3 regions of the Humibacter antri genome follow, and region 1 is predicted to be linked to each of the others. Evidence: predicted binding sites of a transcription regulator. Region 1 holds the regulator's gene; each other region holds the start of a gene.
The links. The regulator HspR, encoded in region 1, represses chaperone genes until heat shock. The targets are predictions, from matches to a motif close to AAGTTGAGTCNNNNNGACTCAACTT.

Region 1 (10,017 bases):
CTCGAGCTGGCGCTGCACGCGGTGGCGGATGCCGGCATCCCGATCACCGACGAGCGACTCGACGCGTACGGGGCGTCGCTGCATCGACTCGCCGAGGTCGACATCGCCTTGATGCCGGGCGCGTCGACGGCCGGTCCCGGTGGCACGGCGGGTGCGGGTGCCACGACTGGTGCGGGCGCAGGGGCAGGGGCAGGTGCGGGTGACGCGACCGGTGCGGGTGACACGACTGGCGCCGGTGCAGGAGCAAGTAGCTCTGGTCAGGGCGAGGAGGCGCCCGCGTTCCTCCCTTCGGCGGCTGTGGAGTATGCGGTGCTCGGCACCGCTCTGTACGAGCCCGTCGTGACGGCACTCCGGAGGCTCGCGCATCAAGACGTCGTCGCGCGGATGCTGTCCACCGCGCCGCGTAAGCCCGCAATAGGCGGGAGCCGGCCGCGATGACGAGCAACGCTCGTCGAGCCGGAATAATGGATGCGCGACGAAAGTTGATATGAATACGCTCAACTTTTTGGCGGCCGGCTTGACAGGCATCCAGCGTCGGCATAAGTTGAGCCTGCGAGACTCAACTCTCCAGGCGCGTCGCTGCGGAGTCGAGTCTCGATCCATGGCTTCGGCCGCGGCGCGGAAGGCGCTCAGGCCATAAGGGTGCACGTCGTGTGCGCCCGAGGAAGGGAAACACAACACATGTCACGTGCAGTAGGTATCGACCTCGGAACGACGAACTCCGTCGTCTCGGTGCTCGAGGGCGGCGAGCCCGTCGTCATCGCCAACGCGGAGGGATTCCGCACCACCCCGTCGGTGGTGGCGTTCACCAAGGACGGCGAGGTGCTCGTCGGCGAGACCGCCAAGCGCCAGGCCGTCACCAACGTCGACCGCACGATCTCGTCGGTCAAGCGCCACATGGGCACGACCTGGACGCAGGAGATCGACGGCAAGAAGTACACGGCGCAGGAGATCTCCGCGCGCATCCTGCAGAAGCTGAAGCGCGACGCCGAGCAGTACCTCGGAGACACGGTGACGGATGCCGTCGTCACCGTTCCCGCGTACTTCAACGACGCCGAGCGCCAGGCCACCAAAGAGGCCGGTGAGATCGCCGGCCTGAACGTGCTGCGCATCATCAACGAGCCGACAGCGGCCGCTCTCGCCTACGGCCTCGACAAGGGCAAGGAAGACGAGCTCATCCTGGTCTTCGACCTCGGTGGCGGCACGTTCGACGTCTCGCTGCTCGAAGTGGGCAAGGACGACGACTTCTCCACGATCCAGGTGCGCGCCACCGCCGGTGACAACCGCCTCGGCGGCGACGACTGGGACCAGCGCGTCGTCCAGTGGCTGATCAAGAAGTTCAAGGACACCACCGGTGTGGATGTCTCGGGCGACAAGATCGCGCTCCAGCGGCTCAAGGAAGCCGCCGAGCAGGCGAAGAAGGAGCTCTCCAGCTCGATGTCGACGAGCATCCAGCTGCCCTATCTGTCGCTGACCGAGAACGGGCCGGCGAACCTCGACGAGACGCTCACGCGTGCCCAGTTCGAGCAGATGACGTCTGACCTTCTCGACCGCACGAAGAAGCCGTTCCAGGACGTCATCAAGGAGGCCGGCATCAAGGTCGCCGACATCGCCCATGTGGTGCTGGTCGGCGGTTCCACCCGCATGCCTGCCGTCTCCGAGCTCGTGAAGCAGGAGACCGGCGGCAAGGACCCGAACAAGGGCGTGAACCCCGACGAGGTCGTGGCCGTGGGCGCGGCGCTGCAGGCCGGTGTGCTGAAGGGCGAGCGCAAAGACGTTCTGCTCATCGACGTCACCCCGCTGAGCCTCGGCATCGAGACCAAGGGCGGCATCATGACCAAGCTCATCGAGCGCAACACGGCCATCCCGACCAAGCGCAGTGAGACGTTCACGACGGCGGATGACAACCAGCCGTCGGTCGCGATCCAGGTGTTCCAGGGTGAGCGCGAGTTCACCCGCGACAACAAGCCGCTGGGCACGTTCGAGCTCACCGGAATCGCCCCGGCTCCCAGGGGCATCCCGCAGGTCGAGGTCACCTTCGACATCGACGCGAACGGCATCGTGCACGTGTCTGCGAAGGACAAGGGCACCGGCAAGGAGCAGTCGATGACGATCACCGGCGGCTCTTCGCTGCCGAAGGACGACATCGAGCGCATGGTGCGCGAGGCTGAGGAGCACGCCGCCGAAGACAAGAAGCGCCGCGAATCCGCCGAGGTGCGCAACAGCGCCGAGCAGATGGTCTACTCGATCGAGAAGCTCATCAAGGACAACGACGACAAGCTGCCTGCAGACGTGAAGACCGACGTGCAGGGCGATGTGGATGCCCTCAAGTCCGCACTCGCAGCCGACGACGACGAGGCCGTGAAGGCGGCGCACGACAAGCTCACCGCCAGCCAGCAGAAGCTGGGCGAGGCGATCTACCAGTCGGCTCAGGCCGCCGGTGAGCAGGGCGACCCGAACGCGGCCGACCCGGGCAACGGCGAGGCGCCGAACCCTGAGGAGGACGTGGTCGACGCGGAGGTCGTGGACGACGAGGAGCCTTCGACCGGTTCAGGACAGGCTAAGTAGCATGGCGAAGAACGACGACCCTTCGAAGGGCCGGGGGCCCGGCGAAGAGCACGAGGAGCCGATCGTGCGCGATAAGCGCAGGGTCGACCCCGAGACGGGCGAGGTTCGTCGGCCCGAAGCCGCCGGCTCCGAGCGCCTCGAGCACGAGCAGGTGGTCGACCCTTCGGCAGGTTCAGGGCAGGCCGAGGGCGAGGGCTACGAGGGCCCGGATGTCGAGACATCCCTCTCCGAAGCCGACCTCGCCTTCCTCTCCGGGCAGTCCAGCGCCGAGGACCTCGCCGCAGAGCGGCTCGCCGACCTCCAGCGGGTGACCGCGGAATACGCGAACTACCGCAAACGCACCGAGGCGAACCGCGAGGTGGAGCGGGAGCGCGCTGTCGCCGATACGGCGAGGGCGATCCTGCCGGTGCTCGACGACCTCGACAGGGCCGAGAAGCACGGCGACCTCGAGACCGACAGCGCGTTCGCGACCATCGCCGGCAAGCTGCGGGCGGCATCCGAGAAGCTCGGACTTCAGCCCTTCGGCGCGGTAGGCGAGGCGTTCGACCACAACGTGCACGAGGCGATCTTCCAGCAGCCGTCGGCCGAGACGACCGAGCCGACCCTGCTCGACGTCGTCGAGGTGGGTTACACGCTCGGCTCCACGCTCGTGCGCGCGGCCAAGGTGGTCGTGGCGGTCCCGCAGTAGCGTCCGCATTCCGTTCAGGTCGCAGTTTTCGTCGCTTTCGAGCCCAGATGGTGACGAAAACTGCGACCTGAACCGATGACACGCAGCCGCTCACAACAGAACACGTAAGAACTGAACACACAGAACGGAGGTGCCGGGTGGCCAGTCAGGACTGGTTCGACAAGGACTTCTACAAGGTGCTCGGCGTCTCCAAAGACATTTCGCCGGCGGAGCTGAAGAAGACCTACCGCAAGCTCGCACGGCAGTATCACCCGGATTCCAACCCGGGCGACACCAAGGCTGAAGCCAAGTTCAAGGAGATCAGCGAGGCGTACTCCGTGCTCTCCGACGACGAGCAGCGCAAAGAGTACGACCAGATCCGGGCCATGGGCTCCGGTGCCCGATTCACCGCGCCCGGCGGCGGCGCGAACGCCGGCGGGTTCGAGGACGTCTTCGGTGGCATGTTCAATCAGGGCGGCCGCGGGCAGTCCTACACGTTCCAACAGGGCGGCGGTCAATACGACGATCTGCTCGGCGGCCTCTTCGGCAACGGACGCTTCGGCCAGTCGACCGGCGGATACCGCGGCTACGGCGGCCCGACCAAGGGGCAGGATGTCTCGGCATCCACCACCATCGACTTCCAGACCGCGGTCACCGGCGAGACCGTGCACCTCACGGTCGACGGTGAGACCGTCAAGGTGCGCGTGCCGGCCGGGGTGAGCGACAAGCAGCGCATCCGCGTGCCCGGCAAGGGACGCCGGTCGCCGGATGGCGGGGAGCGCGGCGACCTGTACCTCACGGTGACGGTGCGCAGGCATCCGGTGTTCGAGCGCGAGGGGCTGAACCTGCGCGTCACCTTGCCGGTGACCTTCGCGGAGGCGACGCTCGGTGCCACGATCCAGGTTCCCACGCTGGACGGCGGCACGGTGCGGCTCAAGGTCGCGCCCGGCACGCCGAGCGGCAGGGTGCTGCGCGTGAAGGGCAGGGGCGTCTCCACGAAGAAGGACTCCGGCGATCTGCTCGCCGTTGTGCAGGTCGTCGTGCCTTCGCACCTGAGCAAGCAGGGTGAGGATGCCCTCGAAGCGTTCGAGAAGACGCTGCCCGACGAGAATCCGCGCGAGGAGCTGCTCGCGAAGGCGCGTGCCGCGGCACGATGACCGGGATGACGGCGGCACGATGAGGTGCATCGCGGCCGGTTGAACTTGGCCCCTCCAGAGCTTGTCGCAGGATCGAAACCGGCGGGCAGGGCAGACTTCGAATGGGCAGGCTCCGAATGAGCAGACCGCGAGTGTGCAGACTCCGAATACGGGGAGCGAGGTGAGTGGGGATGGCGCAACTGGATGAGACGACACCGGTCTTCGCGATCACCGCGGCCGCTGAGCTGGCCGGCATGCATCCGCAGACGCTGAGGCAGTACGACCGGCTCGGGCTGGTGAGCCCGCGGCGAACGGCGGGCCGATCCCGTCGCTACTCGATGCGCGACGTGGTGCAGCTGCGGGAGGTCGCCAGGCTCGGGTCGGAGGGTGTCAGCCTGGAAGGCATCCGGCGCATCCTCGAGCTCGAGAACCAGGTGAACCGGCTCGGCGCGCGCGTTCGCGAACTGGAGGGTGCGCTCGCCGACGAGATGCTGAACCGTCCTGGCCGCCGGGTGTTCGCCGCCGGTTCCGAGGGCGAGGTCGTCTCGTTGCGTGCCGGAACCCGAGTGCGCCGCAGCAACCAGGTGGTCGTGTGGCGACCGCTCGACCGGTGAGGGGCCGTGCTGCGGCCGGTCGACCGGTGAGGCGTCGTGTGGCGGCCGCTCGACGGATGAGGCGCGGTGCTGCCGTCGGTCCGCATCGTCGCCGAAAGGCCGTGCAGCGCGTGGAGAAGTTCCAGTCGTAGTGTCGACGGCATGACTCGCATGTCCACTGCCGCCGCCGCGCTCGGTGTGAGCGCGGCCGCAGCTGTGCTGGGCGTCGCCGCGCTCGTGGTCGCCGCGAGCCTGTCGGCGAATGTGCACCGGCATCCGATCACGGCGAAGTCGTCACCGACGACCACGGTCGTCGCCGTCGGCGATTCGATCATGGACGGCAACGGGCTCACGCCCGACGAGGCGTGGCCGAACGTCGTGGCCGGGTACAACGGGTGGCATCTCGCGAACCTCGCCACCGACGGCGCCGGGTTCGTCAACCAGGGGAACAACGGGTCGATCTTCGCCGACCAGGTCGACGAGGCCGTCGAGTTCGATCCGACGATGGTGATCATCTCCGGCAGCAGCAACGACCTCGGGGCGTCGGAGTCCGACGTGCAGAAGTCGATGATCTCGGCGATGCGCACGCTGCGCCACGACCTGCCGCATACGAAGATCGTCGCGGTGAGCCCGGTGTGGAACGAGTCGAAGCCTCCGGCCCAGCTCGACCAGATCAACGACGACATGGAATCTGCGGTCAGGTCGGTGGGAGGCACGTACCTCGACATCGGCAGGCCGCTGCTCGGAAAGCCGGGCTACATGCAGTCGGATGACGTGCATCCGACCGCGGACGGCCAGCTTCTCATCGCGGCGGCGGTGGAGCGGTCGCTGCAGAAGCACCACCTCGTGTGACGCGCGGCCGGGCCGAGCGCAATCGGGCTCGTCTCGGCTCGCAGGCGGCGCTGCCACCGACCGCTCGGCGGCGACCGTGCGTCCGAGGCTCGGGGGCGACCGCGCGTCCGATACTCCAGGTCGACAGTGCGCCCGGACGCTCCGGGTCGACGGTGTCCGGACGCTCCGGGTCGACGGTGTCCGGATGCTCGGGGTCGACAGTGTCCGATGCTCCGGGGCGACAGTGCGCGGACGCTCGGCGCCGACAGTGCGCGCGAGTCGCCAAGAGTCGTTCATAGGAACCTCATCGCCAGTGCAGGCCGAGCCCAACAGGGTGATTCGTAACCTGATCGTTATGAACGTCAAGGGGCTCATCACGCCGGCACTCGCCATGGCGTCGGTCGCACTGGCCGTCGCCGGAAACCTCACGATCGGCGCCCCGGCCGCCGCTGCGACCTCGGGGCGTTCGACGGCGGTCGCGATCGGAGACTCGATCATGGACGGCCACAATCTGCAGCCCGACCAGGCCTGGCCGGTCATCATCGCAGGCGACGACGACTGGGCGCTCACGAACCTCGCCGCCGACGGCGACGGCTTCGTGACCGTCGGCGACAACGGCACCATATTCCTCCAGCAGGTGAGCGAGGCGATCTCGTTGCATCCGCAGACCGTCGTGCTCTCGGCGAGCAGCAACGACCTGGGCGTGCCCGAGCCGGAGGTCAGGTCCGCCATGGTGTCGGCGGTCGACGAGTTGCACGCAGCCCTGCCGAACACCGAGATCGTCGGGGTCAGCGCGATCTGGAACCAGAACGACCCGCCGCCGCAGCTCGACCAGATGGGAACCGACCTGAAGCGAACGGTCACCGCCGTCGGCGGCACGTACCTCGCCATCGGCAACCCCTTGAAGGACAGGCCCGATCTCATGCAGGGCGGCGACGTGCATCCCACCGCGGCAGGTCAGCTCATGATCGCCGCCGCCGTGCAGTCCGCGTTGGCGAGGAAGGGCCTGGTGTAGGCGCGTCGACGGCACCCGAACGTGACGAACGAGCACGGGAGCGACGAGCCACCACGGGAGCGACGGGCGAGCACGGGAGCGACGAGCCACCACGGGAGCAACGAGCCACCACGCTGCGGGTGTCGATTGGATGGTGGTTCGTCGCCCGACGGGTCGGGCGGGGTGCCTCAGCGCGTCAGGATGATCTGCCGCGCGTGGCCGTGCCCGTCGAGGGCGAAGTGGAGAGTCAGCGGGCCGGTTCCGACGAGGGATGCGCCGGCATCCGCCTGGCTCACGGTGAAGCTCCCGGCGTCGGGCAGCACGAGCGTCGCGGTCGACTGGGTGCGGCTCGGATCGGCCAGCGCGACGGTGATGGTGTCGCCGTCGCGGTGCACGCCGACCGAGCACGGACCGCTCACCTGCATTCCCTCCACCGGTGACGTCGGCGCTCCGTAGAAGTTCGCGAGCGTCACCCCGGAGCCGTCGTGCACGATCGCCTGCGCACTCGAGTTATTGGCCAGTACCTTCACCGGCTTCTGCGCCTCGGTGGAGAACGTCGTGCTGTGCGCGACGCCGGGCAGTAGGTAATAGGCGTATCCGCCGGAGGCGGGGTCGACGCCGTGCGGATGCGTGAGGGTCACGTAGTCGCGCTGCTTCACGTCTGTCGTGCCGCCGGTGTCGGATCCCGAGTTGATCGCGTTCCACGTGCCCTGCCGGCTCACCACCTGCACCTGGGGCGTCCCCGAGATACCCTCGGCGTCGAGCAGCACGATGCCGGCGTATCCCTCGACGTGCAGACTGCGTTTCACGGGCAGGGCCGGCTGGCCCGGCCGCATCCGCTTGTTCGCGTGGTCGACGCGCAGGTCCGGGGTTTGCCCGGCGGCGAACGACCGGTTCTCGACCGTGGTGAAGACGCTGTGGCCCCCGGTTCCGGCGATCCCTGCGCCGAGGCATACGATGCCGTCGTCGAGGAAGAACCATGACTTCTTGCCCGACAGGGTCTTGTCGAAGTTCAGGTGGTCCATGCCCTGGATGCCCCACCGCGACTCGAGCGCCAGTCCGCCCGCGAACGCCTGGAACGCCCGCGGGATGCCCGTGCCGACGCCGCCCGCGCCCGATGCCCGCACCTCGTCGTTGACGGTGGTGCCGGGCAGCCGGTATGGGTCGACTGTGGGCCAGAAGTCGGCGCTGTACTGCGACGGGTCCACACCCGGTAGGTAGACGAACTGCATGCCGTCGCCCTCGTACCAGCCGAGGTTGTTCTCGTCGTTGCCCCACTCGTACCGTCCGATGCGTTTGGACGAGACGTTCACCACCGACGACCACGCCGGCCGGTGGTGCACGAGCCTGTCCTGGTCGCCGAACGCGTGCGTGACTACGGGTGCGGGAGCGGCCTGCACGGAGGCATCCGTCGCGACGCCCGACACCAGAAGTGCCTGGGCGATCGTGAGCTTCGGCACGGCGACGAGGTTCACGTCGGTGCACTGCTCGAGCCAGCCCTTCGCGAGCGAGAGGAAGGTCGACTGGTACGGCTGCGGTGCTCCGGATGCCAGCAGCAGCGTGCTCGCGATGAGGGTCGCGCCGTCGACGTAATCGGGCTCGTTCTGCCGCGAGACCGCCCTGCCGCGCACGGTGTCCATGATGCGACCGCCCACGACGAACGGCTGGAACGACTTCTGGATCGAGTCGAGGAAAACGCTCTGGTTCGGGTCGGTGACGGCCCACGTGCTGCCGCCGAGCAGGGCGAGGATGGCGGCGACGCCGGAGAGCGTGACCGTGCCGTACGTTCCGACGTAGGGCAGGTAGCTGTGCTGGATGAACGAGCCGTCCCGGTAGAAGCCGTCGCCCGCGGTGACGTAGGTGAAGAGGCTGTTCCTGCCGCCGCCCGCCACGTCGCTGAGGGCATCCCTCGCCATGGCGACCTCGTCGGGACGATTGTCGAGGATGCCCCGCAGTGCCGTGTTCAGCGCCTTGTCGCTGCGGTTGGCTCCGGTCTCGGCGAAGCTGGTGCCGCGGCCCCGATAGTTGGGGTTCGGCGCGAAGTACCGCGCGGCGCCGAGCAGGTTGGTGCGCACCTCCGCGGGCACCTTGTCGTAGAGCAGCACGAGCGAGTCGCCGACCTGACGCGGCCCGCCGATCTCCCAGAACCACCAGTTGCCCGCTGCGGCTTTGCCTGCGACGTACTGGTTGACGCTCATCCAGGTGAGCGCGGAGACGAGGGCGGCAGCGAGCCTGTCGTCGCCGTACTGGTCGGTGCCCTGCGTCGCCCACGCCTCGGCGAGGCTCGTGATCCGGTCGAACGTGACCCCCATGTTGCCGGTCGCGGTGGCGGCGCTGACACCCCGCATCGGCAGATCGGGCCAGATGCCGGGCGATCCTGCGGTCAGTGCCATCGCCTGCCAGGAGGCGGCCGCGTCCGCGGAGATCTGCTTCAGGCTGTTCGCGAGCGCCGGCACTCCGGCAGCACTTCCCGACCCGACGAGCATGGTGGCGCGCCGCTGAATCAAGGCGCCGAGCGCCGTGTCGGAGGATGCCGTGTCGGCGGATGCCCGCAACGCGCCGGTTCCCGTGCCGATCAGAGTGGTGGCAAGGGCGCCTGCGCCTGCGAGCATGAGCACGCTGCGGCGTGAGAGCACGAACCCGTTCTTCGCGGGATCCGGGGAATCGCTGGTGTGCATTGTCACTCCTCGTTGAGATGTTCTTCTTACTTCCGAGTCAGCGCGGCTGATTCGGCGCTCGGCCCCGTCGCCGCTTGCGGCGTGACCGCCGTGCGATAGAGAGGGTCGCGGCGAAGACCCACTGGGCCTTCGCTCATAGCTCCCCCGCGCGAGGCGGCGCGACCGAATCGCGCACCACCACGTGCGTGCCGACGATGACCTCGTTCGCCGCGTGCCGGCCGAAGGCATCCTCGTGCCGCATCGCGATGCGCACCGACTCGCGCCCCATCTCCTCCAGTGGCACGTGCACGGTGGTGAGCTTGGGACGCAACTCGAACGACTGCGGGATGTCGTCGTATCCGACAAGCGAGACGTCGTCAGGAACGCGGATGCCCGCCTCGGTGAGCGCCTCGAGCGCGCCCGCGGCGACGAGGTCGTTGGCAGCGAAGACGGCGGTGTACCCCAGATTCGTGGCGAGGATCTGCTGCATGCGGGTGTAGCCGAACTGGCGGCCGAACGCGCCCTCGTGAACCAGATCGTCGGTCGGCTCGATGCCGCGCGCGAGCAACGC
Region 2 (10,017 bases), on a different contig from region 1:
ACTCGCCCGCGCGCTCGTCATCCGGCCGCGCGTGCTACTCCTCGACGAGCCGCTCTCGGCTCTGGACGCGAAAGTGCGGGTGCAGTTGCGCGAGCAGATCAGGCGCCTTCAGCGCGACCTCGGAATCACGACCGTGTTCGTCACGCACGACCAGGAGGAAGCGCTCGCGATCGCCGACCGCGTGGCCGTGATGAACGCGGGCGCGATCGAGCAGATCGGCACGCCCGAGCAGCTGTACCTCCAGCCCGGCACACCGTTCGTTGCCGACTTCGTCGGACTCAGCAACAAGCTCCCCGGTCGCGCGCGGGGCGCCGAGGTGATCGTCTTCGGTCAGCGAATCCCCATTCTGGGCGATCCGGCGGACGGGGAGGTCGAGGCTTCGGTGCGCCCCGAGGATGTAGCGCTGCTCGACGCGACAAGCGGCGATGCGGACGGAGCGGCCGGTGTGGTCGTCTCCTCGAGCTTCCTCGGATCCGTGCGGCGAACGACCGTGCGCCTGGTGGACGGCACAGTGCTGGCGGTGCAACACGACGCACGGGATCGTCCCGTGCCGGATGCGGCGGTGCTGGTGCGCTTCAAGGGGCGGCCCGCCGTCGTTCGACCGCGGTGAACGGGCGTCGGGCCGAGGTGGAGCAAAGTCAGACAGCTGCAGCCAACACGGGAGCGAGCTCCGCCTCCAGCGCAGCGCGGGGCTTGGAGCCCACGATGGTTCGCACGACGGCGCCGTCCACGACGAGCTTGAGGCTCGGCACAGCCATCACGCCGTACTCCGCGGCGAGGCGAGGACTGTCGTCGGCGTTCACCTTGACGATCGTGAACGCGTCGGAGTGGTCGGACTCGATACGCTCGAGCGTCGGCCCGAGTACCCGGCACGGCCCGCACCAGGTGGCCCAGAAGTAGACGAGCACAGGTGTCTCGGCATGCTCGAGCGTCGACGCGAACGTCTGCTCATCTGCGATGATCATGGTTCTCCTTCGTTTCCTCGTGGCTCTCGTGGCTCTCGCGGCCGGCGCGCCCTGTCTCGGCAGCCCTCGACCGCACGGTCTTCGATGGAGCGGCACTCGATCCGGGAGTGCTCGATCCGGGAGCGCTCGATCCGCCAGTCCTCGATTCGGCCGTGGAAAGCAGCGCTTGCAGTGCTGACCGCCTGCGTTCGAGCTCGTCGATCCGTCTCGTCAGGTCTTCGATGGCCGCACTGTAGGCGGGACGTGTGGCCAGGCAGTCGTCGCCGTTGGCGTTGCCGTCGGCCAGGCAGTCGAGGAACGGTCGGGTCTGTGTCAGGCGCAACCCGACGCGGCCCAGCTCATGCGCCTCGGCCACCAGGCGCGGCACGTCTTCGGCGTAGTCCCGGTACCCGTTCGGCAGGCGCGACGAACCGACGAGACCGAGCGATTCGTAATGACGCACGGTCTTCACGCTGACTCCGGCGCGGCGTGCGACCTCACCGATCCTCATGCCAGCCCTCCCGTCGAACCATCCGCCTCTCGTTCACGCTAAACGTTGCCCCACGGGTCAAGGTCAAGCGGTGAGCGGATGTCACGCTCGGATCTGCTGCATGCCGGCATCCAGAAAGCCACCGACGCCCCGTCAGTGCGAGCGGAAGAAGTCGGAGGCACGTCCCGTCCAGAGCAGGATGATGATGATCAGCGAGACCAGAGCGCTGATCGCGGCCCACGCGAACTGGCCGGGGAACGCCCAGGCGGTGAAGGCATCCGTCGCGATGGCCAGCAACTGCATGATGGTGACCACGACGCGGGCACTGCTCGAGCCGCGCAGCAGGCCCCCGGCGATGAGTACGACCACGACTCCGAACAGGATCGACAGGATCGCGGACGTGATCAGCGAGGCGCTACTCGACCACGCGCTGCGCACGGTGGGCTCGTGCTGGAACACCAGGAGAAGCACGCCCGCGACGATGTTCAGCGCACCCTCGATCCACGCGAGAACGGCGATCAGGGTCACTCCGGCCGGACGGCGGGCTGCTGCGCTCATTCGTACTCCTGTCGTGGGAATGCGTTCAACGTAGCGAGCGTGGGGGCATTCCCGGGTTTCGACAAGCTCAACCCACGGGAACGGCGCGCTCAACCCACGGGAACGACAAGCTCAACCCACGGGAACGACAAGCTCAACCCACGGGAACGGGGACGGGGCGCTCAACCCACGGGAGACAAGCTCAAGCCACGGTATGGGGCAGGTGCGACTCGCTGGCACCGGGAATACCAGTGACCGGAGGGTGTTGAACTTGATAAGACCCGACTCAAGTTCGAGCGGTTCAACCGAAGAAACCCGGAAACTACAGGAGATTCAGTGCCTGAGAACTTCATCCCCGGCGGCACCGAGGCGAACGGCGAGGGCAGCTCGTTCGACGACTTCCTCGCACGCTACCTCGCGGGCGAACGCGCTCGCGAGGCCCGATCGATCGACATCGGCCGCTTTCTCAGTCGGCGCACCCAGGAGGTGCTGCAGCGTGCTGGGCGGTTCGCGCTCGAGCACGGCCACAAAGAGCTGGACGCGCTGCACATCCTTCGCGTGATGGCCGATGAGGACCCCGCGGCCGACGCGATGCGCCGCATCGGCGTCGACCCCGTACGCATCGTGCGCGCCGCAGATCAGCGCCTGCCGCAGACCGGCGAGGCGACCAAGGACGCACCGGCCCTGACTCCCTCGGCGCAGCGCACGCTGTTCCACGCTTACCAGGTGGCGCGCGCGTCCGGGTCCACCTACATCGATCCCGAGCACCTGTTCTATGCGCTCGTGATCGCCCAGGACTCGCCAGCGGGCCAGGTGCTGCAGTCCGCCGGAGTGACGCCCGAGGCGCTCGCCGGCGCCATGCGCGAGGCCGCGACGGTGGGCGTCGGCGCGAGCGGCGACACGGATGCCGAGGGGCAGGCATCCGAGACGCCCATGCTCGACCGGTTCGGCACCGACCTCACGCTCCAGGCCCGCGAGGGCAGGCTCGACCCGGTGATCGGACGGGTGGACGAGATCGAGCAGACCGTGGAGATCCTCTCCCGGCGCACCAAGAACAACCCCGTGCTCGTCGGCGAGGCGGGCGTGGGCAAGACCGCGATCGTCGAAGGACTCGCCCAGGCGATAGTCGACGGCGTCGTTCCGGAGCAGCTGCGCGACAAACGAGTGATCTCGCTCGACCTGCCCGGCATGCTGGCCGGAACCCGCTACCGCGGCGACTTCGAGGAACGGTTGACGAAGCTGATGGAGGAGATCGCGCAGCGCAAGAGCGAGCTGATCGTCTTCATCGACGAGGTGCACACCGTGATGGGGGCGGGCGCCGGCGGAGACGGCGGAATGGATGCCGGCAACATCCTGAAGCCGCGGCTGGCCAAGGGCGACCTGCATCTGGTCGGTGCGACCACTCTCAAGGAGTATCGGCAGATCGAGAAGGATCCGGCGCTCGAACGCCGTTTCCAGCCGGTGACGGTGGCTGAGCCCTCGATCGAGGACTCGATCGCGATCCTCGCCGGGCTGCGGGGCGCGTACGAGGAGCACCACGGTGTCGAATACACCGACGACGCGATCCGCGCCGCCGTCGAACTCAGCGCCCGCTACGTCTCCGACCGCTACCTGCCCGACAAGGCCATCGACCTGATCGACCAGGCCGGAGCACGGCTGCGGCTGCGGCTCGGCAAGCAGGTGGACGCCTCCGAGCTGATGCAGCGCCTGGCCGACCTCGAGGCGGAGAAGAACGCCGCGGTCTCCGCCGAGCACTACGAGGAGGCGTCGAGGCTGCGCGACGAGATCGCGGCCGTCGAGGCCCGACTGGCGAAGGCATCCGCTGCGGGTGCACGCGTCGGAACCGACGCCGTCATCGACGAGGCGCAGATCGCCGCAGTGGTCGCGCGTGCGACCGGCATCCCGGTCGCACGGATCGGCGAGGCCGACCGCGAGCGGCTGGCGAAGCTGGAGAGCGAGCTGCACGAGCGCGTGATCGGACAGGATGACGCGGTGGCGGCCGTCGCGAAGTCGGTGCGCCGAAGCCGCGCCGGCATGGGCGACGAGCACCGGCCGGTCGGCAGCTTCCTCTTCCTCGGCCCGACCGGCGTGGGGAAGACCGAGCTGGCGAAAGCCCTGGCGGCATCGCTGTTCGGGTCCGAGCGCTCGATGATCCGGTTCGACATGAGCGAGTTCGGCGAGCGGCACACGGCCGCGCGGCTGATCGGCGCCCCTCCTGGCTACGTCGGCTACGACGAGGCTGGACAGCTCACCGAACGCGTGCGCCGCAACCCGTACTCGGTGCTGCTGTTCGATGAGATCGAGAAGGCGCATCCCGACATCTTCAACCTCCTGCTGCAGGTGCTGGACGACGGGCGCCTCACCGACGGCCACGGTCGAACCGTCGACTTTCGGAACACCGTGGTCATCATGACCTCGAACGTGGGCAGCGAGTTCCTGGCATCCAAGAGCGGGGCACTGGGCTTCGTGGCACAGGACGCCGATGGCTTCGGCGACGAGAAGGCGCTGCGGGACCGGGTGATGGGCAAGCTGCGCGAGAACATGCGGCCGGAGTTCATCAACCGCATCGACGAGATCGTGCTCTTCCGCAAGCTCGACCGCGCACAGCTTCGCGACATCGTGCGTCTGCTTCTTACCGCGACCGAGGCGCGACTGGGTGCGCGCGAGATCTCATTGACCGTGACGGATGCCGCGGTTCAGTGGATCGCCGACCACGGCTACGAGCCGGAGTTCGGCGCGCGTCCGCTGCGGCGCGTCATCCAGCGCGAGGTGGACGACCGGGTCGCCGACCTGCTGGTGAACGGATCCGTCGACGACGGCGGGTCGGTGCATGTGGACGCGTCGGGCGACGAGCTGCACGTGACGGCGGAGCGACGGATGCCCGTGGCAGCTTGAGCGCTCCCGCCGGCTCGAGATCGGGCCGGCGGCATCTGTCAGGAGCGATGGGACCAGCGATGGGACCGTGGGGAGAACCCACGGTCCCATCGCGCATGCACGATCACGCGGTGCTGCACCCGCGCGCCGCGCCGTGCAATGGGCCGCCGCACCGCGAGGGCCGCCGCGGAGGCTGCCGCGAGCGGCATGGGCATCCAGTACTCCACGAGACGCCACGCGGTGACCCCCAGCACCGCGACGCCGTGGGGCATGGCGAGCGCGACGAACGCCGGAACCATGACGCCCTCCACGATGCCGACTCCCCCAGGGGTCACCGGCAGCAGAGCGACGATGTTTGCGAGCGCGTACACGAGCAGCAGCGGCGCGAGCGGCGGATGCGCTCCGAACGCGGCGAACATGACGAGCAGTGCCGCGACATCCAGCAGCCAGTTGGCCGCCGCGAAGGCCATGACGGCTGCGAACCGCCACGGGCTGGCGGCCAGTGCTCGCACGGCGCGAACCGTGTGTGCGACGGACCGTGTGAGGCGAACGGACGCACGACCGGGCAGGCGGCAGGTCAGCCTGCGCACCAAGCGCACCGTGCGGGAGGGTCGCAGAGCGGCCAGGCCGAGCAGCGTCGCGGCCGTGCCGAAGACGCCTCCGACGAAAGCGCCCGCGAGCCGGTAGTACGGCGCGGCAGGCAGCGCGGCCACCGACGTGGCCAGGCCGAGCGCGAAGAGCATGCCCAGCGTCAGATTGGAGATGACCACCTCGGCGGTGATTCCGGCCACCACGACGCTGCCCGGCGTATTCCTGCGCGTCAGCACGCGGTAGCGCACGGCCAGCGATGTCGCGCCTCCGCCCGGGATCGCGTTCGTGACACCGACCCCGGCGAGGTCGACGCGCAGCACCGTGAGGAATCCGGGACGCGTGACGGGATCGAGGGCGGTCCAGGTCAGCCCGGCGAGGGCGGACAACGACAGGAGCTCGAGCGCGACTCCTGCCAGGAGCAGCGGGCTGGAAACCCCCGACACGAGCGACAGCGCCCGAACCGCGTCGTGCCACTGCGGCACGACGACGAATCGCACGAGCAGGGCGACGATCGACAGTGCAGCACCGGTGCGGATGAGCCGGAACGCACGCGCCCGTCGCTCCCGGTCGGCCGCCCTGGCCGTGGGGGCTCCCGTGCCGTGCGCCGGCGTGGCCGCCATACTTCACGGTAACTCCGTGCCCCCACGGCGCCGCGGGCACTCTGCGCACGCCCGTGCTCGGCGGCCCTCAGCCCGCGCTGCTAGCGTCGAGTGTCGGCATTGTGCCGACGTCAGGGAAGATCTCTCCGAACTTGTGCGCGCAGTCTGCCGCAGTGCGAACGTTTCCTCTGGGTTACTCGCCAGGAGCGCCATGTCTCAGATCACGCCTTCAACCATGCCGTCCAACGGCGTCGCCTCACGTGCGAATCCGGCGGGAATCACTGCAGAAGCACCCGTCCGCACGACCGCCATCGTCTACTGCGAGGGCCGATTCGGCACCCAAGACGGCAAGACCGCCAACGGTCTGGTGCGCTTCTCGGAGCGATATCAGATTCTGAGCGTCATCGACAGCTCGTTGAAGGGCTCGGATGCCGGCGGCGTGCTCGACGGCGCACCCAACGGCATTCCCGTCGTGGCGTCGCTTGCCGAGGCGATCCTCTCCGCCGGGCAAACGCCGGACTGCCTGATCTTCGGAATAGCCCCCGCTGACGGACTGCTCTCCCCTGTTCACCGGGCCGCCCTGCTCGACGGCATCGCACAGGGCATCCACATCGTCAACGGTCTTCACGAGTTCCTGAACGACGACGCCGAGTTCGCGGCGGCAGCCCTCCTGCACTCGGTCACGATCACCGACGTGCGCAAACCGAAGGAGAAGAAGGACCTGCACCTGTTCTCCGGACGCATTTTCGAGGTGACCTGCCCGCGCATAGCGGTGCTGGGCACCGACGGTGCCGTCGGCAAGCGCACCACGACCACCGTTCTCGTGCAGGCGTTGAACGCGCGAGGCATCAAGGCCGTCATGGTCGGCACCGGCCAGACCTCGATCATGCAGGGCGCCAAGTACGGGGTCGCGCTCGATGCGATCGTTCCGCAGTTCTGCTCCGGCGAGGTCGAGCATCAGGTCGTCGCCGCGTGGCGGGGCGAAGATCCGGACGTGATCGTCGTCGAGGGCCAGGGCGCTCTCAGCCACCCGGCCTACATGACGAGTGCGCACATCCTGCGCGGGAGTCGCGCCGAGGCCGTGATCGTGCAGCATGCCCCACGTCGGACGATGCTCGGGGATTTCCCGATGCTGCCGGTGCCGAGCGTGACGAGCGAGATCGCACTCATCGAGTCGTTCGCCGACACGGCGGTCATCGGCGTCACGATGAACCACGAGAACATGACGCCCGATGAGATCGAGCCGGCGATACTCGAACTCGAACGGGTCACGGGGCTTCCCGCAACCGACCCGTTGACCAGGCCGATCGACGACCTCACCGAGATGGTGTTGGCCGCACTGCCCCGTCTGGAGTCACGGACGCTCCACGCGACGTGAGCACACTCACGCGTCGAGCAACTCCTGGATGACCACCTTCTTCTGGCGCATCATCACCTGCACCTGCTCCGGCCGTCGAGTCAGCTCATCCATGTTCTGCGGGATGATCTGCCAGCTCACGCCGAACCGGTCCTTGCACCACCCGCACTGCTCGGACTCCGGCACGTGCGAGAGCGCGGACCAGTACCGATCGATCTCCGCCTGGTCTGCGCAGGTGGCGACGAACGAGATGGCCTCGTTGAATCGGAACAGCGGCCCGCCGTCGAGGCAGACGAAGTCCACGCCGTTCAGCGTGAAGCGCCCGTTCAGCACCTTGCCGGACATGCCGGAGAAGTGCTCGTCGAGCTTCTCGTCGGGGTACTCGTCGATCGAGACGATGCGCGAGTCCGGGAACACGTTCACGTAGTACTCCATCGCTTCCCGTGCACAGTCGTCGAACCACAGGCACGGCCGGATGGCCGCGATGCCGCTCATCGGTTCGCTCCTTCCGACGCGACGATGGCGTCGATCTGGCCCATCGCTCCTCGCATGCCCTCTTCCATGCCCATCTGCATCATCTGCTCCAGCTGCTCCAGGCTGACGAATCGGTTCACGGTGGTCATGCGGGTGCCCTCCAGGTCGCCCGCGTCGGCATCCGCGTCGAGCGAGACCGCTTCGAGCGTCACCTCGACCCGTGCAGGCAGGTCGTCGGTCGGCCTGCCGTCGTCGTCTGAGAACCCTTCGTCGAACTCGAGCCTGCGTGGCGGGTCGACGGCCACGATCGCCCACCATCCGTGCGCCCTGTCACCCTCCGGCCCGGTCATGTAATAGGCGCTCCTGCTGCCGACGCTGAGCTCATGTTCGTCGAACGTGGCCGGCCAGGTCGGCGGACCCCACCAGCGCTCCAGCTGGCGGGCGTCTTCCCACACCTGCCAGACCCGCTCAGGCGGCGCGGCGAACTCCGCCACGAACGTGAGCGTGAGGTTCTCGGGATCCTTCACACTGCTGATCACTGTCATCTGTCGTGCCCCTTCGTCATCTCTTGGTGGAGTCTTCGGTGAGCATGCCCTCGATCGCCGACGCCCGATCGCGCCAGAGCGACTCATAGCGGGCGAGCAACCCGTTCGCCCGCCTGATCGTCTCCGGCACCGCGCGCACCAGCTGCTCCCGCCCCCGTCGTTCCTTCGTCACGAGACCCGCCTTCGCGAGCACGCTCACGTGCTTCTGCACGGCCGCGAAACTCATCAGATAGCTCTGCGCCAGGCCCGAGATGGATCGATCGCCGCCCAGCGTGCGCGCCACGATGTCACGCCGGGTGGCGTCGGCGAGCGCGTGGAAGATGCGGTCGATCTCGTCGTCGGTGAGGATGTCGGGCATCCGAATATCTACAACCATTTGGTTGTAGATTAGACCTGCGCAGAAGTCTCGTCAAGGGGTGCTCGTGCCGGCGGCCGCTTGAAGGCCTCATGCATCATGAGCTGCGCCACCGACGGCGTGCCGCTCACGGTGCCGACCGCCGCCGTGGCGCGCACGAAGCTGTGGTCGTCGAGTTGCCGCAGCATGGCATCCGCTAGATCGATGCGAGCCGTGAACTTCTGCGGGAGGTAGCGCTCCGCCATGCGGTAGTCGCTGACGGCATCCGCATCGAACAGCCCCGACGGGCGCAGCACGGTCCAGTCGGCGTCGCTTGCCCCCAGCATCGCCTCCATGCGTTTCATGTCGTCGTACAGCGTCTTGCCGAGAACGCCGGCCACGAACGGTTGCAGCACACGCTCGAACAGGAATCCGCCGTGCGGGCCAGCGTCGATGTCGACCGCGCTCGAGCTCACGCACACCAGGCGTCGCACGCCGTGCTCCGCCATCGCCTGCAGCATGGCCGCCGTGCCGGCCGAGTACGTCGTGATCTGCTGGCGGCTGTACGGAACGCCAAGGGCGGACAGAACCGCATCCGCCCCCTTGATGGCGATACTCACCGACGCCGGGTCGAAGACATCGACTCGCTCGACGACGAGATGATCGTGCGCGAGCGGGAACTCTCGCGGCGAACGCGTCGCCGCAACCACCGAGTGACCCCGCTCAAGGGCCAGGCGCGTGACGAGCCGACCCGTCGGACCGTTCGCGCCGAACACCGCGATCTTCACTAGATTCTCCTCATACTCGTAAATCCGATAATATGAGAACCATACTATATGGAGTCAAGAATGAATAGTGCCTCGACCGACGCCAGAGCGCACCGGCGCCTCACCGCGCAGCTCAAGCGGCACTTCCGCGACGTGAACAATCAGATCGCGCTGCTCTCGCACCACGTCTCCGCCCGGGTGGAGCTGCGCGACATCGACCTGGACTGCCTCGACTTCCTCGCCCAACACGGCGCCACGAGCCCGAGCGCGCTCGCCCGACGGGCCGGCGTGCATCCAGCGACCATGACCGGGGTGATCGACCGGCTCGAGAAGGGCGGCTGGATCGCTCGCGAGCGCGACGCGAACGATCGACGCGCCGTCGTGGTCTCCGTGCGACAAGACGCGATCGGCCGGGTGTTCGGACACTACGACGGCATGAACACCCAGATGGATGCCGTGTGCGCCGAGTACTCCTCCGCCGAGCTCGAGCTCATCGCCGGCTTTC
Region 3 (10,017 bases), on a different contig from region 1:
AGAACCTCATCCACCGCCTGCGCACCCAGGGCACCACGATCGTTCTCATCTCGCACGACGTCGATCAGCTCTTCCGCCTCACCGATCGCGTGGCCGTGCTGCGGCACGGGCGTCTGGTCGCCCAGCTCGACCCGGCGCGCTCGCATCCCGACGACCTGCTCGCACTGATGGCGGGGCGCGACGCAGCCTCCGCCCCCCGGCAGCAGCTGACCCGCCTGCACGGGCTCGCCGGCCGGCTGGTGTCCACGGACCGGTTGAGCCCGGAGGGGGCGTCCGCCGGGCTCGCACTGATCCTCTCGACGCTGGGCGCCGCGCTGGGCGCCTGGCGGCTCAGCCTGCACGTGATCGAGGGTGACGCGCTGAGGTGCGTGTGCTCGGTCGGGCTGCCTGCAGCGGTGCAGGATGCCTGGCACAGCATCCCGCTTTCCGCCGCGAACGTGCCGCTGGTCGCCGCAGCCTCCGCCGGCGCCGTCGTCGTGGACGCCGACGTGGCTTCCAGCCGCGACATCGCCCCGTACGGTTCTCTGCTCGAGGATGCCGGCATCTCCAGCTGGTGGGCCGTCCCGTTCTCCGGCGGAAGCGCGTTGCGCGGATCCGTCGGCGTCTACCATAGGGAGCCCGGCGCGCCCGGCGGCGACCAGGTCGACCTGATCAACCTGTACGCCGGCTACGCGGCGGCCGCGCTCGAGCGGGAGCGGCTGCTGGCCACGCTGACGGCGCGCAACACCGTGCTGGAGAGCATTCGCGCTGTGCTGCAGACGCTCGCCGGCGCAGAGTCGCTCTCCGACCGGATCGAGGCGACCCTGCGCATCCTGCGCGAAGCGTTGCACGCCGACGAGGTCGCGCTCTACGACAGCGCCACTGCTCCCGGTGCGCGGCAGCGACCGACGTCGGTCGGTGAGTCTCGTCTCGTCGTGCCCCTGTCCGACTCCTCTGTGCTCGTCGCCGAGTGGCGCGACCGCGTCGCCGGCGCCGAGGATCGAGTGCTGCTGGAAGATGCCGGCCACTCGATCCTGCTCGCACAGGAGCGCGAAGACACCGAGCTGGCACGCCACGAGATGGCCGCGCTGCGCCGGTCGCACGACCTGCAGCGCCAGTTCCTCGCCCGGCTCTCGCACGAGCTGCGCACGCCCCTCACGGCGATCCACGGCTATGCGTCCAGCCTGATGCAGACGGATGTCGTCTGGGACGACACCTCGCAGCGCCAGTTCCTGACGCGCATCAGCAGCGAGTCGGCACGCATGCACCGGCTCGTCGACGACCTGCTCGACTTCTCCATGATCGAGTCCGGCATGCTGCGGCTGCGCCCCGACTGGGTCGACCTGGGGCTGGTGATCGACGCCGCGTGCTCGTGTCTGACGCCGGCCGCGGTCGCAGCCATAGACATCCAGGTCGACGACGATGTGCCGGTCGTGTGGGGTGATCACGACCGCCTGGAGCAGGTGATGATGAACCTGATGGACAACGCCGTTCGGCACAATCCGCGCGGAACGACGGTGAGGGTGGAGGTTCACCGCGACGGATCGGACGACGTGCTCATCACGGTCACCGACGATGGGGTTGGAGCCTCCGACCGGCCGTCGCGAGACGGCGAGGACCGCGAGACGGATGCCCGGCTGCACTCCTGGCGTGACGCGAGCGCCGGCGCGGGGCTGGGGCTCGCCATCACGCGGGGCATCGTGGCGGTGCACCAGGGCGTTTTGACCCGTGAGTCGATGCATCCGGGGAGCCGGTACGCGATCCGGCTGCCTGTCGAATCCCGTACACCGGCGCTGGAGGTGGAGGATGCGTGACCGTTCGGCCCTGACCACCGTGCTGCTCGTCGAGGACGACCCGAACATCGTCGACCTGATCCGGGCCAACCTGACGGTGCGAGGCTACGACGCGCTCGTCTCCATCGACGGCGGCGACGTGATGCGGCTGATCGAGCTGGAGCGGCCTGACATCGTGCTGCTCGACCTGATGCTGCCGGCGGCAGACGGCATCGAGTTGTGCCGGCGCATCCGTGGGCGCTCCAGCATCGGCATCATCGTGGTGTCAGCCCGCGGCGGCGAGCACGACAAGGTAGCCGCGCTGAACGCCGGGGCAGACGACTACATGACCAAGCCGTTCGGCATCGAAGAGCTGCTGGCCCGCATCGTCGCGACGTTGAGGCGAACGCGGCCGGCGCCCACTGGCGGCGATCAGCCTTCGGTGATCGAGGTCGACGGCCTGGAGGTCGACCTCGACAGACAGCAGGTGAAGCGCGACGGTGCGGCCATCCATCTGACACCGACGGAGTTCGCTCTGCTGCGCGAGCTCGCGCTGCGACCCGGGGCGCTGATCCCGCATGCCCAGCTGCTGCGCCGGGTCTGGGGCGCCGGGTATGAGACCGAGACTGAGTACCTGCGGGTGTACGTGCGGCGACTGCGATCGAAGCTCGAGGTCGACGGGCAGCCGCCGCTCATCGTGACCGAACCGCGCGCCGGGTACCGGTTCGCCGCGGTCTGAACGCGTCGCGGAGACCGAGGCACCGTAGCGGCCTCGGCGCTGGCGTCGCGGCGGAGGCCCACTGCGTCTTCGCTCCAAGCTCCAGCGCGCGCATTTCTACGGTTTGTTCACGCCGAAGCCCGATTATTCACTACCCGTTCATGCTCGGGCTCCTAGCGTCGCATCTGTCAGATCACAGCTGGCGGGGACACCACGCGTCTCGTCGCCTGCGCCATGCGCGCAGCTCATCGTGCCGCGCCCGCCTCAACGAAGAGGAGTCAGTTCCTTGCGATACAAGAGTTCAATGGGCGTCGCGGCGATCATCGCCGGCACGGCGCTCCTCCTGACCGGATGCTCCGGCACATCCAGCGGCAACTCCACATCAAGCGCGTCGGCGAACGCCGGCAATGTTCCCGCGCTGACGGTCTCGTCGTTCCAGCGGGACTTCTCCAGCATGGCGAAACTCAAGCCGCTCGCGTCGAAGGGATCGGGCAACATCGCGGTGATCCTTCCCGACACCGTGACCTCGGCGCGCTACACGGAGTTCGACGCCCCCTACCTGACGAAGGCGTTCAAGACGGCCGGGCTGACTTCGAGCCAGTTCAGCGTGCAGAACGCACAGGGCAGCGACGCGACGCAGCTGACCGACGCTCAGACGGCGATCACGGCAGGTGCCAAGGTGCTCGTCGTCGACCCGTTGGATGCCGGTGTCGGCGCGAAGATCGAGCAGTACGCGACCCAGCATCAGGCGAAGGTCATCGACTACGACCGGCTGACGTTGGGCGGCACGCGTGCCTATTACGTCAGCTTCGACAACGTCAAGGTCGGCGAATTGATCGGGAACGGCCTGGTCGCCTGCACGAAGGACTGGGGTGTGACCAAGCCCAACGTCATCGAGATGAAGGGCGCCCCCACCGACAACAACGCGACGCTGTTCGCGCAGGGGTATGACAAGGTGCTGAACCCGCTGTACTCCTCGGGCGGATGGACCAAGGTCGCCGAGCCGGCCGGAACCTGGGACCCGCCGACGGCGGCGACCGAGTTCACCCAGGCCTACACCGCGCACTCGAACGCCAACGCGGCCCTGGTGCCCAACGACGAGAACGCCGCGCCGATCATCACGTACCTGAAGAACCACGGCATCAAGGCGAAGTCCTTCCCGATCACGGGGCAGGATGCCACGCTCGTCGGTCTGCAGAACATTCTGACGGGCTACCAATGCGGAACGGCGTACAAGCCGATCTACCTGGAGGCTCAGGCCGCCGCCGCGCTGGCGATGTACCTGCGGGCGGGCGACACCCCGCCGAGTGGTCTGGTCAACGGTTCGACCGCCGACACCACGAGCAAGACCTCGGTGCCGTCGGTGCTGCTGAAGCCGGAATGGGTGACAACGGCCAACATGAACTCGACGGTCATCGCCGACAACTTCGTGCCGGCCTCGCAACTGTGCACATCGGCGTACACGTCGGAGTGCACCGCGGCGGGGATCAAGCCGTAGGGCGATGGAACAGGGGCCGCGCGAGTCAGCTCGCGCGGCCGTCCCGTTCGAGCTTTTGAGCGACGAAGTCGCGATAGTGAGAGAAGACAAGTGAGCGAAAAACAGACAGCTTCGCTTCCGACCGCGGACCAGGTCGGAAACGTGGCTGAGGGAACGCCGTTGCTGCGGCTGCAGGGAATCACCAAGCACTTCGGTCCGGTGCTTGCGCTGAACGGCATCGACCTCGACGTTCCGGCCGGCCAGGTCACGGCTCTCGTGGGCGACAACGGCGCGGGCAAGTCGACACTGATCAAGGTGATCGCGGGAATCCATCCGTACGACGGCGGGCAGATTCTGTGGGACGGCGCACCCGTGCACATCGGGAGCCCCCACGACTCCTCGGCGCTCGGGATCGAGACCGTCTACCAGGACCTCGCCCTCTGCGACAACCTCGACATCGTGCAGAACATGTTCCTCGGGCGCGAGAACCTGCACTACGGCCGCCTGCTCGACGAGGCCTCGATGGAGACCAGGGCCAAGCAGACGCTGAGTGATCTGTCGGTGACGACGGTGAAGTCGATCCGCCAGCCGGTCTCCTCGCTCTCCGGCGGTCAACGACAGGCCGTCGCCGTCGCACGGGCCGTGATGTGGGACGCGAAGCTCGTCATCATGGACGAGCCGACCGCCGCTCTCGGCGTGGCGCAGACAGCGATGGTGCTGCAGACCATCGAGCGGCTCAGCTCGCGGGGCATCGCAGTGCTGGTGGTCTCGCACAACCTCAACGACGTGTTCCAGGTCGCCGATCGCATCGCGGTCATGCATCTCGGCACCCTCGCCCGATCGGCGCCCATCGCCGAGCTGACTGTGGGAAAGACCGTCGAGCTCATCACCACCGGGAAACTCTCGGGCGAATCGGACAAGGGGCACTGAATGTCGTCGACTCAGAAGCAGGCCGTTCCGCCGCCGAAAGAGGCCACGGTTCCCGCCGGGGTGCTGGCCGGGGTGCCCGAACTCGCGTCGGGAACCCTGAGCGGGTACGCCCGGGCTTGGCTGGTGCGAGTGCGAACCGGCGAAAGCGGCGTGCTGCCGGTCATCGGCGGGCTGATCGTCATCATCATCATCTTCCAGGTCACGAACCCTGTGTTCCTGTCGCCGAACAACATCATCAACCTGATGGTGCAGGCGTCGGTCTACGTGCTGTTCGGCGTGGCCGAGGTGTTCGTGCTGCTGCTCGGCGAAATCGACTTGGCCCTCGGGTTCACCGGGGCCATCGGCGCCGTGTTCGCGGTCTGGATCACCGGCTCGCCCTATCACGCGCCCTGGTACGTGGGTGTGCTGCTGGGCCTTGCAGTCGCTGCCATCATCGGGATCGTCTGGGGATTGCTCATCACGCGACTGCGCATCCCCTCGTTCATCGTCACGCTCGCCGGTCTGCTCGGTCTGCAGGGCGTGCTGATCTTCCTCATCAACCTGCTGGCTGGCGCATCGAGTGGTGGAACGATGTCGGTCGCGAACCAGGTCATCAACAACATCGCGTACGGGTATCTGAACGCGGTCGTGTCGTGGATCGTGCTCGCTGTCGTCGTGATCGCCTACGCGGCCGTCACGCTGATGCGCGACCGTCGTCGCCGCGCGGGCGGACTGGTCACCCAGCCGCTCGGCCTCAGCATCATCAAGATCGTGCTGATCGCCGTTGCGGGCATCGTTCTCGTGCTCATCTGCAGTGCGAGCACGGGCGTGCCCTGGGCGGTCCCGATCGTGCTGGCCATCGTCTTCGGCTGGACGTTCCTGCTCTCCCACACCCGCTTCGGGCGCTACGTCTACGCGATCGGCGGCAACGCCGAGGCCGCGCGCAGGGCCGGCATCAACATCTCGTGGGTCAGAGTCGTCGCGTTCGCGCTGGCCAGCCTGACCGCTGGTGCCGCCGGCATCTTCTACGCGTCCCGCCTGGGATCGATCTCCAGCAACGTCGACGGCGGCCAGTACGTGCTGCTCGCCGTGGCCGCTGCGGTCATCGGGGGCACCAGTCTGTTCGGCGGCCGTGGCAAGATCGTGCACGCCCTGCTCGGCGGGCTGATCGTCGCGACGATCTACAACGGGATGGGGCTGCTCAATCTCTCCGCAGCCATACAGTTGATGGTCACGGCGCTCGTGCTGCTCGCGGCCGTCACGGTCGACGCGCTGAGCCGCCGCAACCGCTCGGCCGGGTGACCGAACAGGGCTCTAGGTCAATCGTCTGGCCGCGCCGGACTGGACAACCGATACCAGGTCGTCCAGTCCGGCGTGGTCGGCCGAATTCGTGGTGAAGAGGGCGAGCCCCTTGACCGTAGCGATGGCCGCGATCATGAGAGCGGCGATTCGTCGCCTCGGCGTTTGCCAGATCTGTGCAACGGCCGCCGATCGATGTTCCGGCCGACTCGTCCGGCCGCTACACGTGCATCCAGTGCCGGAGCTTCGCCGGGCGCAGCCTGATCCACAGCACGACGGCGAGACGAGCCATGAAGTCGATCGTCATCACCGCGATCGGCTCGCCGTCCCGCTGCAGCACGAGGCCCGGCTGGTCGTTCACCGGGCGTTCCAGGACGATCACCCCTGGCTGGTGCGCCAAGCCGTGCAAGAGCACCATTACGGCGTCGTCGGTGCCGCGAACGATCTGCGCATGCGGATGCTCGTCGTCGCCGGCATCGACCACGACGGCGACGTTCGGCGCCAGCAGTGATGCCACGCGTGCGCTGTCGCCGCGCTCGGCAGCGAGGTGCAGATCGTGCACAGCGCGATGCGTGCGTGACTCGACGATCGAGCGCCATGCGGCCGTCCACGACCTGCCACCGCCGGTCGCGGTGCGCAGGGCCTCCCGCCGCATCGCGTTCACCTTTCCAGCATGCGCCCCTCGCCTCGCGTGGGCATAGCGGATCCTCAGATCGCGTCGGCCCGGCCGCTTGCGCGGGCGCGGGAATACCCGCCGAGAGGTCAAACTTGAGTTATGTAGACTCAAGTTTGTGCGGGCATCCGGCCGGCGCAGAATCGTGCTGACACGACACGATGCCGTCGTGACGGATGCTGCGCCACTGTAAAGGGGAGAAGTAGATGGCGAACATGCAGGGCGCGCCCTCCAGCCAGGAGGAGCAGAAGAGCGCGCTCGAACAGTACGGAGTGGACCTCACCGAGCTGGCCAAGACGGGCAAGCTCGACCCGGTGATCGGTCGCGACTCCGAGATCCGCCGGGTCAGCCAGGTGCTGACCAGACGTACCAAGAACAATCCGGTGCTGATCGGCGAGCCCGGCGTCGGCAAGACTGCCGTCGTCGAGGGCCTCGCCCAGCGCATCGTCGCCGGCGATGTCGCCGAATCGCTGAAGAACAAGCGGCTCGTCTCGCTCGACATCTCCGCGCTCGTGGCCGGTGCGATGTACCGCGGCCAGTTCGAGGAGCGGCTGAAGAGCGTGCTGAAAGAGGTCGACGAGTCGAACGGCGAGGTCATCACGTTCGTCGACGAGCTGCATCTGCTGATGGGCGCAGGCGGCGGCGAGGGGTCGGTGGCGGCATCCAACATGCTCAAGCCCATGCTCGCCCGCGGCGAACTGCGCCTGATCGGTGCGACGACGCTCGACGAGTACCGCGAGTACATCGAGAAGGATGCCGCGCTCGAGCGCCGCTTCCAGCAGGTGTACGTCGGCGAGCCCGGCGTCGAAGACACGGTCGCGATCCTGCGCGGGCTGAAGGGGCGTTACGAGGCCCACCACGGAGTGACCATCTCGGATGCCGCGCTCGTCGCGGCCGCGGCTCTCTCGAACCGCTACATCACGGCGCGGCAGCTGCCCGACAAGGCGATCGACCTGATCGACGAGGCGATGAGTCGGCTCAAGATGGAGATCGACTCGTCGCCGGTGGAGATCGACCAGCTGAAGCGTCAGGTCGACCGCATGAAGCTCGAGGAGCTGGCGCTGAAGAAGGAGAAGGACGAGGCGTCGAAGGAGCGTCTCGCCAAGCTCCGCGACGAGCTGGTGCAGCGCGAGCGGGAGCTGGCAGTGCTCGAGGCGCGCTGGGAGCGCGAGCGCATGAGCCTGAACCGTGTCGGCGACCTGAAGAAGAAGCTCGACGAGGCCGTCACCGAACGTGATCGGGCGCTGCGCGAGGCCGACTATGCGAAGGCATCCAAGCTCGAGTACGAGACCATCAAGCAGCTGCAGCGCGATCTCGACGCGGCCGAGCAGGCTGAGAACGCACCGGATGAGCCGCGCATGGTGAACGAGCAGGTCACCGAAGAAGACATCGCGGCGGTGATCGCGGCCTGGACGGGCATCCCGGTCGGCCGTCTCATGCAGGGCGAGACCGAGAAGCTGCTGAACCTCGAGAGCGAGCTCGGACGGCGACTCATCGGGCAGAAGCGCGCCGTGCACGCGGTGGCCGACGCCGTGCGCCGCTCCCGGGCCGGCATCAGCGACCCGAACCGTCCGACCGGCTCGTTCCTGTTCCTCGGTCCGACCGGCGTGGGCAAGACCGAGCTGGCGAAGGCGCTCGCCGAGTTCCTGTTCGACGACGAGCACGCCATGGTGCGCATCGACATGAGCGAGTACGGCGAGAAGCACACCGTGTCCCGTCTGGTGGGGGCGCCTCCCGGCTACATCGGTTACGAGCAGGGCGGGCAGCTCACCGAGGCGGTGCGACGCCGCCCGTACGGCGTCATCCTGCTCGACGAGGTCGAGAAGGCGCACCCGGAGGTGTTCGACCTCCTGCTGCAGGTGCTCGACGACGGACGCCTCACCGACGGCCAAGGCCGCACAGTCGACTTTCGCAACACGATTCTGATCCTGACGTCGAACCTGGGCTCGTCCGTTCTGATCGATCCCACGATGTCGTGGCACGAGAAGGAGGAGGAGGTGCAGGCACTGGTGCGCCAGGAGTTCAAACCCGAGTTCGTGAACCGGCTCGACGACATCGTCGTGTTCTCCGCGCTCAGTGAAGAGGAGCTCGGCGAGATCGTCTCGTTGTACATCGACCGGCTGCAGGCTCGCCTGCACGAGCGCAGGCTCGAGCTCGGCGTGACACCGGATGCCCGTGCCTGGCTCTCCGAACGCGGCTACGACCCGATCTACGGGGCGCGTCCGTTGCGCCGCCTGATGCAGCACGAGATCGACGACCGCCTCGCGACTGCGCTGCTGGAGGGGCGCATCCGTGACGGCAGCACGGTGCGGGTGGACCTCGCCGTCGACGGCGAGCACCTCGAGGTGTCGCCGGTCGAGTGAGCGCCTTCGTCGCGTCCCGCGTCCGGCGTCCCGCTTCCCCTCTCCCCGTTGGTTGAGCCTGTCGAAACCCGCTTCCCGCTTCCAGCGTCCCGCGTCCCGCGTCCGGCTCCCCCGCTCCCCGTTGGTTGAGCCTGTCGAAACCCGCTTCCCGTTGGTTGAGCTTGTCGAAACCCGCTTCCCGTTGGTTGAGCCTGTCGAAACCAGTGACCTGCGGAGGCGGGGTTTCGACAAGCTCAACCAACGGAAGAGCGGGACGGCTCTACGCGGCGGCGGTCGCCCGGGCAGGCTCCACGAGGAGCCGGCCGCCATGACCGGTCACGCTGAAGCCGACGCGTTCCAGAAAGTCGCGGCAGCCTGCGCTGGCGGCGTCCGCGCGAAGCCAGATCGGGCATCCGTGCTCCTCGGCGATGCGCGCGAGACGCCGCATGGCCTGCGTGCCGATGCCCTGGCGGCGATGCTCGACGAGCACGCCGAGCTGGATGAGCTGGAGGCCTCCGTCGCGCATCACCGACATCATGCGCCCGCACAGTCTGTCGCCGTTCTCGATGGCGACATCGACGGCATCCGGAAACTCGGCAGACGTGCGTACCCGCTGCTCGACGTACTGCATGCTCGCGAACGCCGCTCGCGTGGCCGCGTCGACGGCGAGCGTCGCGATCTCGGTGGTGTGCACCTGCTCGAAAAGTTTGAAGAGCGCCGGGCCGTCGGTGGCGATCGTGGGACGGTAGCGCAGGTCGGCGGCGGCGATCACGGGCGCCGGCCGGTGCTGCTCGAGGAGTGGCGACGAGCCGCGCGACGCGAACCTGCGGAGCCCGCGATGAAGAGTT

Region 2: a site for HspR is predicted at 2,240-2,264, ahead of ACYVDK_RS15050 (ATP-dependent Clp protease ATP-binding subunit). Genes of this name have one in related genera too.
Region 3: a site for HspR is predicted at 6,920-6,944, ahead of ACYVDK_RS05465 (ATP-dependent Clp protease ATP-binding subunit). Genes of this name have one in related genera too.

The regions. Positions count from the first base shown of each region.
Region 1 covers NZ_BAAHAW010000002.1:304,690-314,706, forward strand. The annotation lists gene ACYVDK_RS02140 (MerR family transcriptional regulator) at 1-438, shown strand, start outside; gene dnaK (Hsp70 family protein) at 682-2,568, shown strand; gene ACYVDK_RS02150 (nucleotide exchange factor GrpE) at 2,570-3,256, shown strand; gene ACYVDK_RS02155 (molecular chaperone DnaJ) at 3,394-4,392, shown strand; gene ACYVDK_RS02160 (heat shock protein transcriptional repressor HspR) at 4,563-4,985, shown strand; gene ACYVDK_RS02165 (SGNH/GDSL hydrolase family protein) at 5,127-5,816, shown strand; gene ACYVDK_RS02170 (SGNH/GDSL hydrolase family protein) at 6,151-6,810, shown strand; gene ACYVDK_RS02175 (polysaccharide lyase 8 family protein) at 6,978-9,467, opposite strand; gene ACYVDK_RS02180 (LacI family DNA-binding transcriptional regulator) at 9,601-10,017, opposite strand, start outside.
Region 2 covers NZ_BAAHAW010000039.1:49,011-59,027, reverse strand. The annotation lists gene ACYVDK_RS15070 (ABC transporter ATP-binding protein) at 1-610, shown strand, start outside; gene ACYVDK_RS15065 (thioredoxin family protein) at 639-965, opposite strand; gene ACYVDK_RS15060 (MerR family transcriptional regulator) at 949-1,455, opposite strand; gene ACYVDK_RS15055 (DUF7144 family membrane protein) at 1,588-1,992, opposite strand; gene ACYVDK_RS15050 (ATP-dependent Clp protease ATP-binding subunit) at 2,308-4,866, shown strand; gene ACYVDK_RS15045 (lysylphosphatidylglycerol synthase transmembrane domain-containing protein) at 4,905-6,056, opposite strand; gene ACYVDK_RS15040 (DUF1611 domain-containing protein) at 6,247-7,413, shown strand; gene ACYVDK_RS15035 (VOC family protein) at 7,420-7,887, opposite strand; gene ACYVDK_RS15030 (SRPBCC family protein) at 7,884-8,411, opposite strand; gene ACYVDK_RS15025 (ArsR/SmtB family transcription factor) at 8,428-8,769, opposite strand; gene ACYVDK_RS15020 (NAD(P)-dependent oxidoreductase) at 8,799-9,533, opposite strand; gene ACYVDK_RS15015 (MarR family transcriptional regulator) at 9,594-10,017, shown strand, end outside.
Region 3 covers NZ_BAAHAW010000012.1:3,961-13,977, forward strand. The annotation lists gene ACYVDK_RS05435 (ATP-binding cassette domain-containing protein) at 1-1,793, shown strand, start outside; gene ACYVDK_RS05440 (response regulator) at 1,786-2,490, shown strand; gene ACYVDK_RS05445 (sugar ABC transporter substrate-binding protein) at 2,774-3,967, shown strand; gene ACYVDK_RS05450 (sugar ABC transporter ATP-binding protein) at 4,058-4,876, shown strand; gene ACYVDK_RS05455 (sugar ABC transporter permease) at 4,877-6,157, shown strand; gene ACYVDK_RS05460 (sigma-70 family RNA polymerase sigma factor family protein) at 6,375-6,809, opposite strand; gene ACYVDK_RS05465 (ATP-dependent Clp protease ATP-binding subunit) at 7,034-9,190, shown strand; gene ACYVDK_RS05470 (GNAT family N-acetyltransferase) at 9,450-9,941, opposite strand; gene ACYVDK_RS05475 (DUF6916 family protein) at 9,938-10,017, opposite strand, start outside.